Regions from separate parts of the Variovorax pasteuri genome, predicted to be linked through region 1. Evidence: predicted binding sites of a transcription regulator. Region 1 holds the regulator's gene; each other region holds the start of a gene.

The links. The regulator sigma-54, encoded in region 1, starts transcription at its own class of promoters, with help from an activator protein. The targets are predictions, from matches to a motif close to TGGCANGNAANCTGCTTT.
Region 2: a site for sigma-54 is predicted at 1,488-1,505, ahead of ACSFBM_RS10430 (nitrate- and nitrite sensing domain-containing protein). Genes of this name have one in related genera too.
Region 3: a site for sigma-54 is predicted at 1,086-1,103, ahead of glnA (type I glutamate--ammonia ligase). Genes of this name have one in related genera too.

What each region holds. Positions count from the first base shown of each region.
Region 1 is NZ_JBPJZS010000014.1:53,295-56,566, forward strand. It holds gene ACSFBM_RS31715 (phospholipase D family protein) at 1-938, opposite strand, end outside; gene rpoN (RNA polymerase factor sigma-54) at 949-2,562, opposite strand; gene lptB (LPS export ABC transporter ATP-binding protein) at 2,580-3,272, opposite strand, start outside.
Region 2 is NZ_JBPJZS010000002.1:704,793-708,064, forward strand. It holds gene ACSFBM_RS10420 (alpha/beta hydrolase-fold protein) at 1-430, shown strand, start outside; gene tsaD (tRNA (adenosine(37)-N6)-threonylcarbamoyltransferase complex transferase subunit TsaD) at 369-1,427, opposite strand; gene ACSFBM_RS10430 (nitrate- and nitrite sensing domain-containing protein) at 1,542-2,804, shown strand; gene ACSFBM_RS10435 (CmpA/NrtA family ABC transporter substrate-binding protein) at 3,159-3,272, shown strand, end outside.
Region 3 is NZ_JBPJZS010000001.1:896,281-899,552, forward strand. It holds gene ACSFBM_RS04150 (EI24 domain-containing protein) at 1-205, shown strand, start outside; gene ACSFBM_RS04155 (competence/damage-inducible protein A) at 202-1,002, shown strand; gene glnA (type I glutamate--ammonia ligase) at 1,149-2,564, shown strand; gene ACSFBM_RS04165 (hypothetical protein) at 2,724-3,230, shown strand; gene glnL (nitrogen regulation protein NR(II)) at 3,232-3,272, shown strand, end outside.

The DNA of each region.
Region 1 (3,272 bases):
ATCACGCGGTCGGGCGAATCGGCGTAGGCCTCGGCCAGGGTCCAGATCAGGTTGAGCTTGCCGGTGTTCAGGTCGTCCGCCATCGGGCTGTAGCCGAGCAGGTCGTTGGGCGCGGGCAGCGGCGGGGGTGGCGTGGTGTCGGGGCCGGTGGCGGCCTCGAAGCGGCGCTGCAGTTCGTCGCGCGGCACATCGGTGCGCACCACGGAGCCGATGGGCCGCACGTAGACGCTGTTCCAGTACTGGTCGAACAGGCTGCCCAGCCGCGGTATGAGCGCGCCGGTGACGAAGGTGTCGAGGTCGAGAAAGTTCTCGCCCGCGGTGCGCCGGAAGTACTGGTTGCCGATGTTGCGCCCGCCCGCCACCGCCATCGCGCCGTCGGCGATGAACAGCTTGTTGTGCATGCGGCGGTTCACGCGGCTGAAGTCGAACAGCGAGGCGGTGAAGCGCTTCAGGATGCTGCCGCGCCCGGCCGGGAACGGGTTGAACAGGCGCAGCTCGACGTTGGGCGTGGCGGCGAAGGCCAGCAGCAGCTCGTCCTCGCCCGAGGTGTAGAGGTCGTCCATCAGCAGGCGCACCCGCACACCGCGCAGCGCGGCGTCGCGCAGGGTGCGCAACAGGTAGCGGCCGGTCTCGTCGTTCTCGATCTGGTAGTACTGCACGTCGAGCGTGCGCTGGGCGCGGCGCGCCAGCTGGATGCGGGTGTCGAAGGCGAAGTCGCCGCCGGGCATGAGGCGAAAGCCGCTCAGGTCAGGGTCGGGCTGGGCGGCCAGCGCGATCTTGCCCAGGGCGGTGTCGGCCGATACGGCCATGGCCTTGACGGCGGGGCGCGGCGCCTCGTCGGGCAAGGTGGCGCAGCCGGCGAACAGCAGCACGGCGGCCAGCAAGGCGAGGAACCCGAGCCCCCGGCGCAACATCGGATGCGGGCAACCAGGCCTCATGGTCGTCTTGCTACAGCGCCTTGCGCAGGTTGGCGGGCGCTATGCGCAGGGCCTCGCGGTACTTGGCCACGGTGCGGCGCGCGCACTCGATGCCCTGCTCTTTCAGCATCTCGGAAATCTGGCTGTCCGACAGCGGCTTCTTGATGCTTTCCGAGCTGACGAACTGCTTGATGAGCGCGCGCACCGCGGTGCTCGACGCATTGCCGCCGGTCTCGGTGCCCAGCGCCGAGCCGAAGAAGTACTTGAGCTCGACCGTGCCGAACGGCGTGGACATGTACTTGGCCGTGGTCACGCGCGAGATGGTCGACTCGTGCAGGCCCAGTTCGTCGGCAATCTCGCGCAGCACCAGCGGGCGCATCGCGAGCTCGCCGTGCACGAAGTAGCTCTTCTGGCGCTCGACGATGGCGTTGCTCACGCGCAGGATGGTGTCGAAGCGCTGCTGGATGTTCTTGATGAACCAGCGCGCCTCCTGCAGCCGCTGCGACAGCGCCTGGCTGCCCTCGCCCTTGTGCGCCTTGAGAGCGCCCGCGTAGATGTCGTGCACGCGCAGGCGCGGCATGACCTCCGGATTCAGCATGACGCGGAACTTGATGTTGGTGCCGCGGCCGGTCTTGGTGACGATCACGTCCGGCACCACGATGTTGCGCTCCACGTCCACGAAGCGCCGGCCCGGCTTGGGCTCCAGCCGCGCAATGATCTGCAGCGCCAGGCGCACCAGCTCTTCGCTGGTGCGGGTGAGCGTGGCCAGGCGCTTGAAGTCGCGACGCGCCAAGAGTTCCATCGACTGCTTGCACACGGCCATGGCGGTCTTGCGGACCAGCTGTTCCTGCTCGGTCTCGTCCGGGCGGGCCAGCGCGCGCAGCTGGATGCCCAGGCATTCGCCCAGGTCGCGCGCGCCCACGCCCACGGGCTCCAGGCTTTGCAGCAGGCCGAGCGCCACCTGGAAGTGGTGCACGAGGTCGTCGAACTGGTCGTTGTCGTCGCCGGCCAGGCCCGAGGCCAGCGCGGGCAGCGAGTCTTCGAGGTAGCCGTCGTCGTTGAGCGACTCGATCAGGAAGCGCAGCGCGGCGCTGTCGTTCTCGTTCAGGCGCAGGCTCAGCGCCTGGCGGTGCAGGAACGACTGCAGCGACTCCTGGCTGCGCGCGAGCTCGGTGGCGTCGGCGCGCTCGTCGTCGCCCAGGTTGTTCTGGCGCGCGGGGGCGTCGCTGCCCCACTCGCTGTCGTCGGGCGCGGCCATGTCGACGGTGCCGTCGCCTTCCCAGTCGGGCTCGCGCTCGGTGATTTCCGTGGCCGGGCCGTCGGAGTCGGCGGTGCTGGTCGTCGTCTCGGTGGAAGAAGTGGAGGTGCTGGTCGCAGGCGGGGCGAAGTCGCTTTCACCTTCGATGCCGTCGCCTCCATCGCCGCCGCCGTCATCGCGCGGGACCGGCGCATCGGCCGTGTCGAGCCCGAATTCCTCGCGCGCCGCTTCTTCCGCGGTGCGTTCGAGGAACGGGTTCTCGTCCAGCATCTGCTCGACCTCCTGGCTCAGTTCGAGCGTGGAGAGCTGCAGCAGCCGGATCGACTGTTGCAGCTGCGGCGTCAATGCCAGGTGCTGCGAGACGCGAAGGGACAGCCCTTGCTTCATGGAGAGCCCACCCGCCCTTACATCCGGAAGTGCTCGCCAAGATAGACGCGTCGTACCTCGGCGTTGTCGACGATCTCCGAAGGCGTGCCTTGTGCCAGCACATGCCCGTCGCTGATGATGAACGCGTGGTCGCAGATGCCCAGCGTCTCACGCACATTGTGGTCGGTGATGAGCACACCGATACCGCGTTCCTTCAGGAAACTGATGATCCGCTGGATCTCGATCACCGCGATCGGGTCGATGCCGGCAAAGGGCTCGTCCAGCAGGATGAAGCGCGGCTGGGTGGCCAGCGCGCGTGCAATCTCCACGCGGCGGCGCTCGCCGCCCGACAGCGCCAGCGCGGGCGAATCGCGCAGGTGGTCGACCCGCAGGTCGGACAACAGTTCGGACAGGCGCTCCTCGATGTGCTGGTTGGACAGCGGCGCCATCTTGCCGTTGGCGTCGGGCTCGCTCTGCAGCTCCAGCACGGCGCGCACGTTTTCCTCGACCGTGAGCTTGCGGAAGATCGAGGCTTCCTGCGGCAGGTAGCTCAGGCCCATGCGGGCGCGCCGGTGGATCGGCATGTGGGCGATGGGCTCGCCGTCGATGGTGATCTGGCCCGCGTCGGCACGCACCAGCCCCACGATCATGTAGAACGACGTGGTCTTGCCCGCGCCGTTGGGCCCGAGCAACCCGACCACTTCGCCCTTCTGCACGTCGAGCGAGACGTC
Region 2 (3,272 bases), on a different contig from region 1:
CGGCATTGTGGCCCTGGCGCCCTACCTCGGGCGGCGCGTGCTCGGCGCGGAGATCAAGAAAGCCGGCGGCCTGCGCACATGGCAGGCCCCGACCGGCCCGCAGCCCGACGAGGAACCCGACCGCAAGCTGTGGCCCTTCTTCCAGCAGTACCTGCAGGACCAGACCTCGAAGGACCTGCCTCCGCTCTACCTGGGGTTCGGTCTTGAAGACCGCTTCGTCAACAACCACAGGCTGCTGGCCGACGCCCTGCCGTCGGGACAGGTATTCACCACCGAAGGCGGCCACGACTGGCCGCAATGGCGCCAGCTCTGGCGCAACATGCTCGACGTGCTGCCGCTGCCGTCGATCGGCCGCGCGCGGCAACCGGTTACGCAGTCTCCGGTAGCGTTGCCTCGGGCGACAGCGGCGCCATGGGCCATCGCGGCTTGACGTCGAACGCGTAGCGCTCGCTGGCCTGCGACAGGCCGGATTGCAGGCGCATCGCGGCAGCCATGGCGATCATGGCGCCGTTGTCGGTGCACAGGTGCAGCTCGGGGTAGTGCACGCGCACCCGGCGCTTGGCGCAGGCGGCATTCAGCTGCTCGCGCAGATTCGCGTTGGCCCCCACCCCACCCGCCACCACCAGGCGTTTCAGCCCGGTCTGGTCGAGCGCGGCGAGCGACTTCTTCAGCAGCACCTCGACGATGGCCGCCTGCGTGGATGCCGCCAGGTCGGCCTTGTTCGCCTCCAGCGTGTCGCCGAGCTTCTTGGCCTGCGTGAGCACGGCGGTCTTCAGGCCGGCGAACGAGAAGTCGAGATCGCCGCTGTGCAGCAGCGGGCGCGGCAGCTTGAACGCCGTGGCATTGCCGCCCTCGGCCAGCTTCGCGAGCCACGGGCCGCCGGGGTACGGCAGTCCCATGAGCTTGGCGCTCTTGTCGAAGGCCTCGCCGGCCGCATCGTCGATGGTCTCGCCTAGCAATGCGTAGCGGCCCACGCCGTCCACCCGCATCAGCTGCGTGTGGCCGCCCGACACCAGCAGCGCGACGAACGGAAACTCCGGCGGATCGGCGCTCAGGAACGGCGACAGCAGGTGCCCTTCGAGGTGATGCACGCCCAGCACCGGCTTGCCCAGCGCCACGCCCAGCGCGCACGCCACGCCGGCACCCACGAGCAGCGCGCCCGCCAGGCCCGGGCCGCGCGTGTACGCGACCACGTCGATGTCGGCGAGCGAACGGCCTGCCTCGGCCATGACGGCTTCGGTCAGCGGCAACACGCGGCGGATGTGGTCGCGGCTGGCCAGTTCGGGCACCACGCCGCCGTAGGCCTGGTGCATGGCGATCTGGCTGTGCAGCGCGTGCGAAAGCAGCACCGGCAGCGCGTCGCCGTGCGACTCGACCAGCGCCACGCCGGTTTCATCGCAGGATGATTCGATTCCCAACAAGAGCATGCCGCCGAGTGTAGGTGGCGCCTGCCGCGCCCGTCCCGCGAAGGGACAAGCGCGCGCCAGAGGCACGGATGTTGCGATACTTGAAACGACCCTGCGCATTCCCCGCGCCCCACCATGAAATCCGGACTGAGCTTCCTCATCGCCGCACGCCGCTGCGAAATCGACGAACTGGACCAGCTCGCCCGCACCAGCGAGCTGGTGAGCGTGATCGGCCGCCTGGTGCACGCGCTGCAGCGCGAGCGCGGCATGTCGAACATCTTCCTCGCCACGCGCGGCGCCCGCTTCGCGGAACAGCGCGGCCCGCAGATCGCCGAATGCCTGGCGCTCGAGCAGGAGGTGCGCGCCGGTTTCGACCAGTTGGCAACCGACGACCACCGCGGCGTGGGCGCGGGCAACGGCGCGCGACTGTTCAGCCGCATCGCCTTCGTGCTGCCGGGGCTGGACGCACTGCCCGCCTTGCGCCGCCGCATCGACGCACTGGAACTCAAGCCGGCACAGGCGGTCGCGGCCTTCGCCAAGCTGATCGCCGGCCTGTTGTCGGTGGTGTTCGAAGCGGCCGACGGTGCCGCCGACCCCGAGATCTCGCGCCTGCTTGTCGCGATGTTCAACTTCATGCAGGGCAAGGAGTTCGCCGGCCAGGAGCGCGCTTTCGGGGCCGCCGCGCTCGCGCTGGGCCGAAGCGACGAGGCGCAGCGCCTGCAATGGCTGCACCTGATCGAGTCGCAGGAGCGTTGCTTCCAGGTCTTCACCGACTTTTCGGGCGACACCGTGCTCGCGCTGTGGCGCGACAGCCAGCCCGACGCCATGCTGGCCGAGCTGGAGCGCATGCGGCGGCGCGGCGCCTCCCCCGCCCAGGCCGACGCCCCGCTGAGCCAGGCCTGGTTCGACTGCTGCACCCGCCGCATCGACGCCATGAAGACGGTGGAAGACCGCCTGGCCGCCGACCTGCGCGCGCTGTGCGAGCACAAGACCGCGCAGGCGCGCCACGAGCTGCAGGAATACCAGCAAGTGCTCGACACGCTGGCCCCGCAGGCCGGCGCGCTGTTCTTCGACGACGCCGACGCCCAGGCCGCCGCGCCCGCGCAGTTCGGCCGGCACCTGGAGCGTTCGGTGGTCGACATGGTCCGCGAGCAGTCGCTACGCCTGCAGGCCATGAGCGACGAGCTCGAGACCGTGCGCGCCTCGCTCAACGAACGCAAGGTCGTCGAGCGTGCCAAGGGCCTGCTGATGGCGCACCGCCGCCTCAGCGAAGAAGACGCGCACAAGATGCTGCGCCAGACCGCCATGAACCAGAACCGGCGGCTGGTGGACGTGGCCGAGTCGATGCTGGCCATGGCCGACTACCTGCCCGTGGTCGACCGCGCGCCACCACGCTGAAACGCAAAGGTTTCAACTTGGTGCAGCGCACAACAAACGTGCCCGCGCCGGTTTCATAGGCAAATATAGCGCTTGCCCGCGTCTGAAGGCCGCACCACGCTCCTTTATTGATAGCAAACAGGTGACCTGACCAGCTGGCACAGCGTTTGCATGTACGCATGCCTACAGACCCCCCAATGGGTCTTCAGGCAGGCGGCACCCAATGGCGGGTGCTTCCCACCTGACCGGACAAAGGCGTCCCCATCCCGCAAGGGCTCGTTCTCGAGCAGCCCCTGCGCGGTGCGGACGCCTTTTTTCGTTTCCGTTTTTGTTTCGTCTTTCCTGTTTGTTCGTCTTCCACCGGAGCCCCGCCCCATGACCGATCTGCTCAAAACCCGCCTCAGCCGACGCCGCGTATTGCAAGCCGCCGCCATCGGCGCCGTGGGCATCGACCCCGCCCTGCGCTCGGCCGTCTGGGCCGCGGGCTCG
Region 3 (3,272 bases), on a different contig from region 1:
GGTGCCGATCGCCATCTGGATCTACACACTGGTCTTTGCCTTTTCGGCGCTCTGGTTCGCCCACTATTGCCTCGACGCGCTCGGGCAGTTGCGGGCCCAGCGCGCAGTGGCCGAGGTGGCTGCGGCGTCGGCCGCCGGCGGCACACCGGCGCTGGAGGCCGCGCAAGCCAACAAGGCCGCTCTTTCTCAATGGGGTTCACCATGACACGCGCATTCGGTCTCATCGTCGTCGGCGACGAGATCCTTTCCGGCAAGCGGGCCGACAAGCACATGGCGAAGGTCATCGAACTGCTCGCCGCCCGCGGCCTGCAGCTCAGCTGGGCCGAATACGTCGGCGACGAGCCGGCGCGCATCACCGCGGCGCTCGCCCGTGCCTTTGCCTCGGGCGACATCGTGTTCTCGACCGGCGGCATCGGTGCCACGCCCGACGACCACACCCGCCAGTGCGCTGCCAAGGCGCTGGGCGTGCCGCTGGCGCTGCACCCCGAGGCCGAGCTGCTGATCCGCGAGCGCATGCAGGACACCGCGCGCGAGCAAGGCGTGCCCTACGAGCCCGACCGGTCCGACAACGTGCACCGGCTCAACATGGGCGTGTTCCCGCAGGGCGCCACGCTCATCCACAACCCGTACAACAAGATCCCTGGCTTCAGCGTTGCGGACGTCCATTTCGTGCCGGGCTTCCCGGTCATGGCCTGGCCGATGGTCGAGTCCGTGCTCGACGGCCGCTACGCCGATCTGTTCACCCGAAATGCCGTCGCCGAGAAGTCCGTGATCGTTTTCGGTGCCATGGAAGCCACCCTCACGCCGCTCATGCAGGCCATCGAAGACCGGCATGCCGGCATCAAGGTGTTCAGCCTGCCGAGCGTCGATCACCCTGAATATGGCCGTCATATCGAGCTTGGCGTGAAGGGCGACCCCGTCCGGCTCGATGCGGCCTATGCCCAGCTCATCGAAGGTCTGCACGGTTTTGATGCCAAGCTTGGACCAGAATTGGTGCGTTAATGTAGACCGCACCAATTTGGTGAAATTTCGCTTTTATTTGGGGTTTGCAGCGGTCACCAAGGCCTCATCCGGTGAGGTGACAATGGCACAGAAACTGCATCCCTCGTCCCTGTATTCCTAACCACCATCCAACTCAGGAGAAACTGATGGCAAAGACCGTCGCCGATGTACTCAAGCTCGTCAAGGAAAACGAGGTCAAGTTCATCGACTTCCGCTTCACCGACACCCGTGGCAAAGAGCAGCACGTCACCGTGCCGGTCTCGGCTTTCGATGAAGACAAATTCACCTCGGGCCACGCGTTCGACGGTTCCTCCATCGCCGGTTGGAAGGGCATCGAAGCCTCGGACATGCAGCTCATGCCCGACCCGAACACCGCCAACATCGACCCCTTCTTCGAAGAAACGACGCTGATCCTGACCTGCGACGTGATCGACCCGGCAGACGGCAAGGCCTACGAGCGCGACCCGCGTTCGCTCGCCAAGCGCGCCGAGGCCTACATGAAGGCTTCGGGCCTGGGCGACACCGCCTTCTTCGGTCCGGAACCCGAATTCTTCGTGTTCGACGGCGTTCGCTGGAAGAACGACATGTCCGGCTGCTTCGTGAAGATCGATTCCGAAGAAGCCTCGTGGAACACCGACAAGGAATACGAACACGGCAACACCGGCCACCGTCCGGCAGTCAAGGGCGGCTACTTCCCGGTGCCCCCGGTCGACAGCTTCCAGGACATGCGCTCGGAAATGTGCCTGGTGCTCGAAGCCCTCGGCATCCCGGTCGAAGTGCATCACCATGAAGTGGCCAACGCCGGCCAGATGGAACTCGGCACCAAGTTCAGCACGCTGGTCCAGCGCGCCGACTGGGTCCAGCTGCAGAAGTACGTGATCCACAACGTGGCCCACGCCTACGGCAAGACCGCCACCTTCATGCCCAAGCCCATCGTCGGCGACAACGGCTCCGGCATGCACGTGCACCAGTCGGTCTGGAAGGACGGCAAGAACCTGTTCGCCGGCGACGGCTATGCGGGCCTGTCGGACTTCGCACTGCACTACATCGGCGGCATCATCAAGCACGCCCGTGCCCTGAACGCCATCACGAACCCCGGCACCAACAGCTACAAGCGCCTGGTGCCCGGCTTCGAAGCCCCGGTGAAGCTGGCCTACTCGGCCAAGAACCGCTCGGCCTCGATCCGCATCCCGTTCGTGGCCAACCCCAAGGGCCGTCGCGTCGAAGCGCGCTTCCCCGATCCGCTGATGAACCCGTACCTCGGCTTCGCTGCGCTGCTGATGGCCGGTCTCGACGGCGTGGAAAACAAGATCCATCCGGGCGAAGCCGCCAGCAAGGACCTGTACCACCTGCCGCCGGAAGAAGACGCGCTGATCCCGACCGTGTGCCACAGCCTCGACCAGGCCCTGGAATACCTCGACAAGGACCGTGCGTTCCTCACCAAGGGTGGCGTGTTCACCGACTCGTACATCGACGCGTACATCGAGCTCAAGATGCAGGAAGTCACGCGCTTCCGCATGGCGACGCACCCCGTCGAATTCGACATGTACTACTCGCTGTAATCGCTCGCGCGAAAGCAGCCATTCCCCTCGGTCTTCCGAGGGGAAGTAAGACAAAAGGACGGCCCTGGCCGTCCTTTTGTCTTGCTGCGGAACATCTGGTCACCGGTGGCGTCGAATTGCATGAAAATGCGCCTTTGTCGCGCCCCTCTACCGATACACATGAAGACTGCTTCCCTCATTTTCCTGGCCGGTTCATTGATCGCGTTGCCGGCGCTTGCGCAGGAACGCGTCTGGCGCTGCGGCAACGAATACACCAACAACGCGAGCGTGGCCCAGCAAAAGGGCTGCAAGCCGCTGGAAGGCGGCAACGTCACGGTGGTGCAGGGCACGAAGCCCTCGGGGGGGGGCTCTGCGTCGTCGGGTGGTTCGTCTGCGGCGCGCGCACCGGCCGGCAGTCCGCGCGTCGAAGGCGTCGACCAGCGCGCCCGTGACGGCGAGGCCCGCTCGGTGCTCGAGGCCGAGCTCAGGAAGGCCGAGGCCCGCCAGGCCGAGCTGCAGAAGGACTACAACAACGGTGAGCCCGAGAAGCAGGGCAGCGAAGGCCGCAACTACCAGAAGTACCTGGACCGCGTCGCCGAAATGAAGGCCGAGCTGGCGCGCAACGAGAGCGACATTGCCGGCATCCGCCGCGAAATCGGACGGCTGCCTGCAAAGCAGCCGCAGTAACATGGTGTTCGGGAAGAAGGCGAACGGCGCCAATCCGCGCTT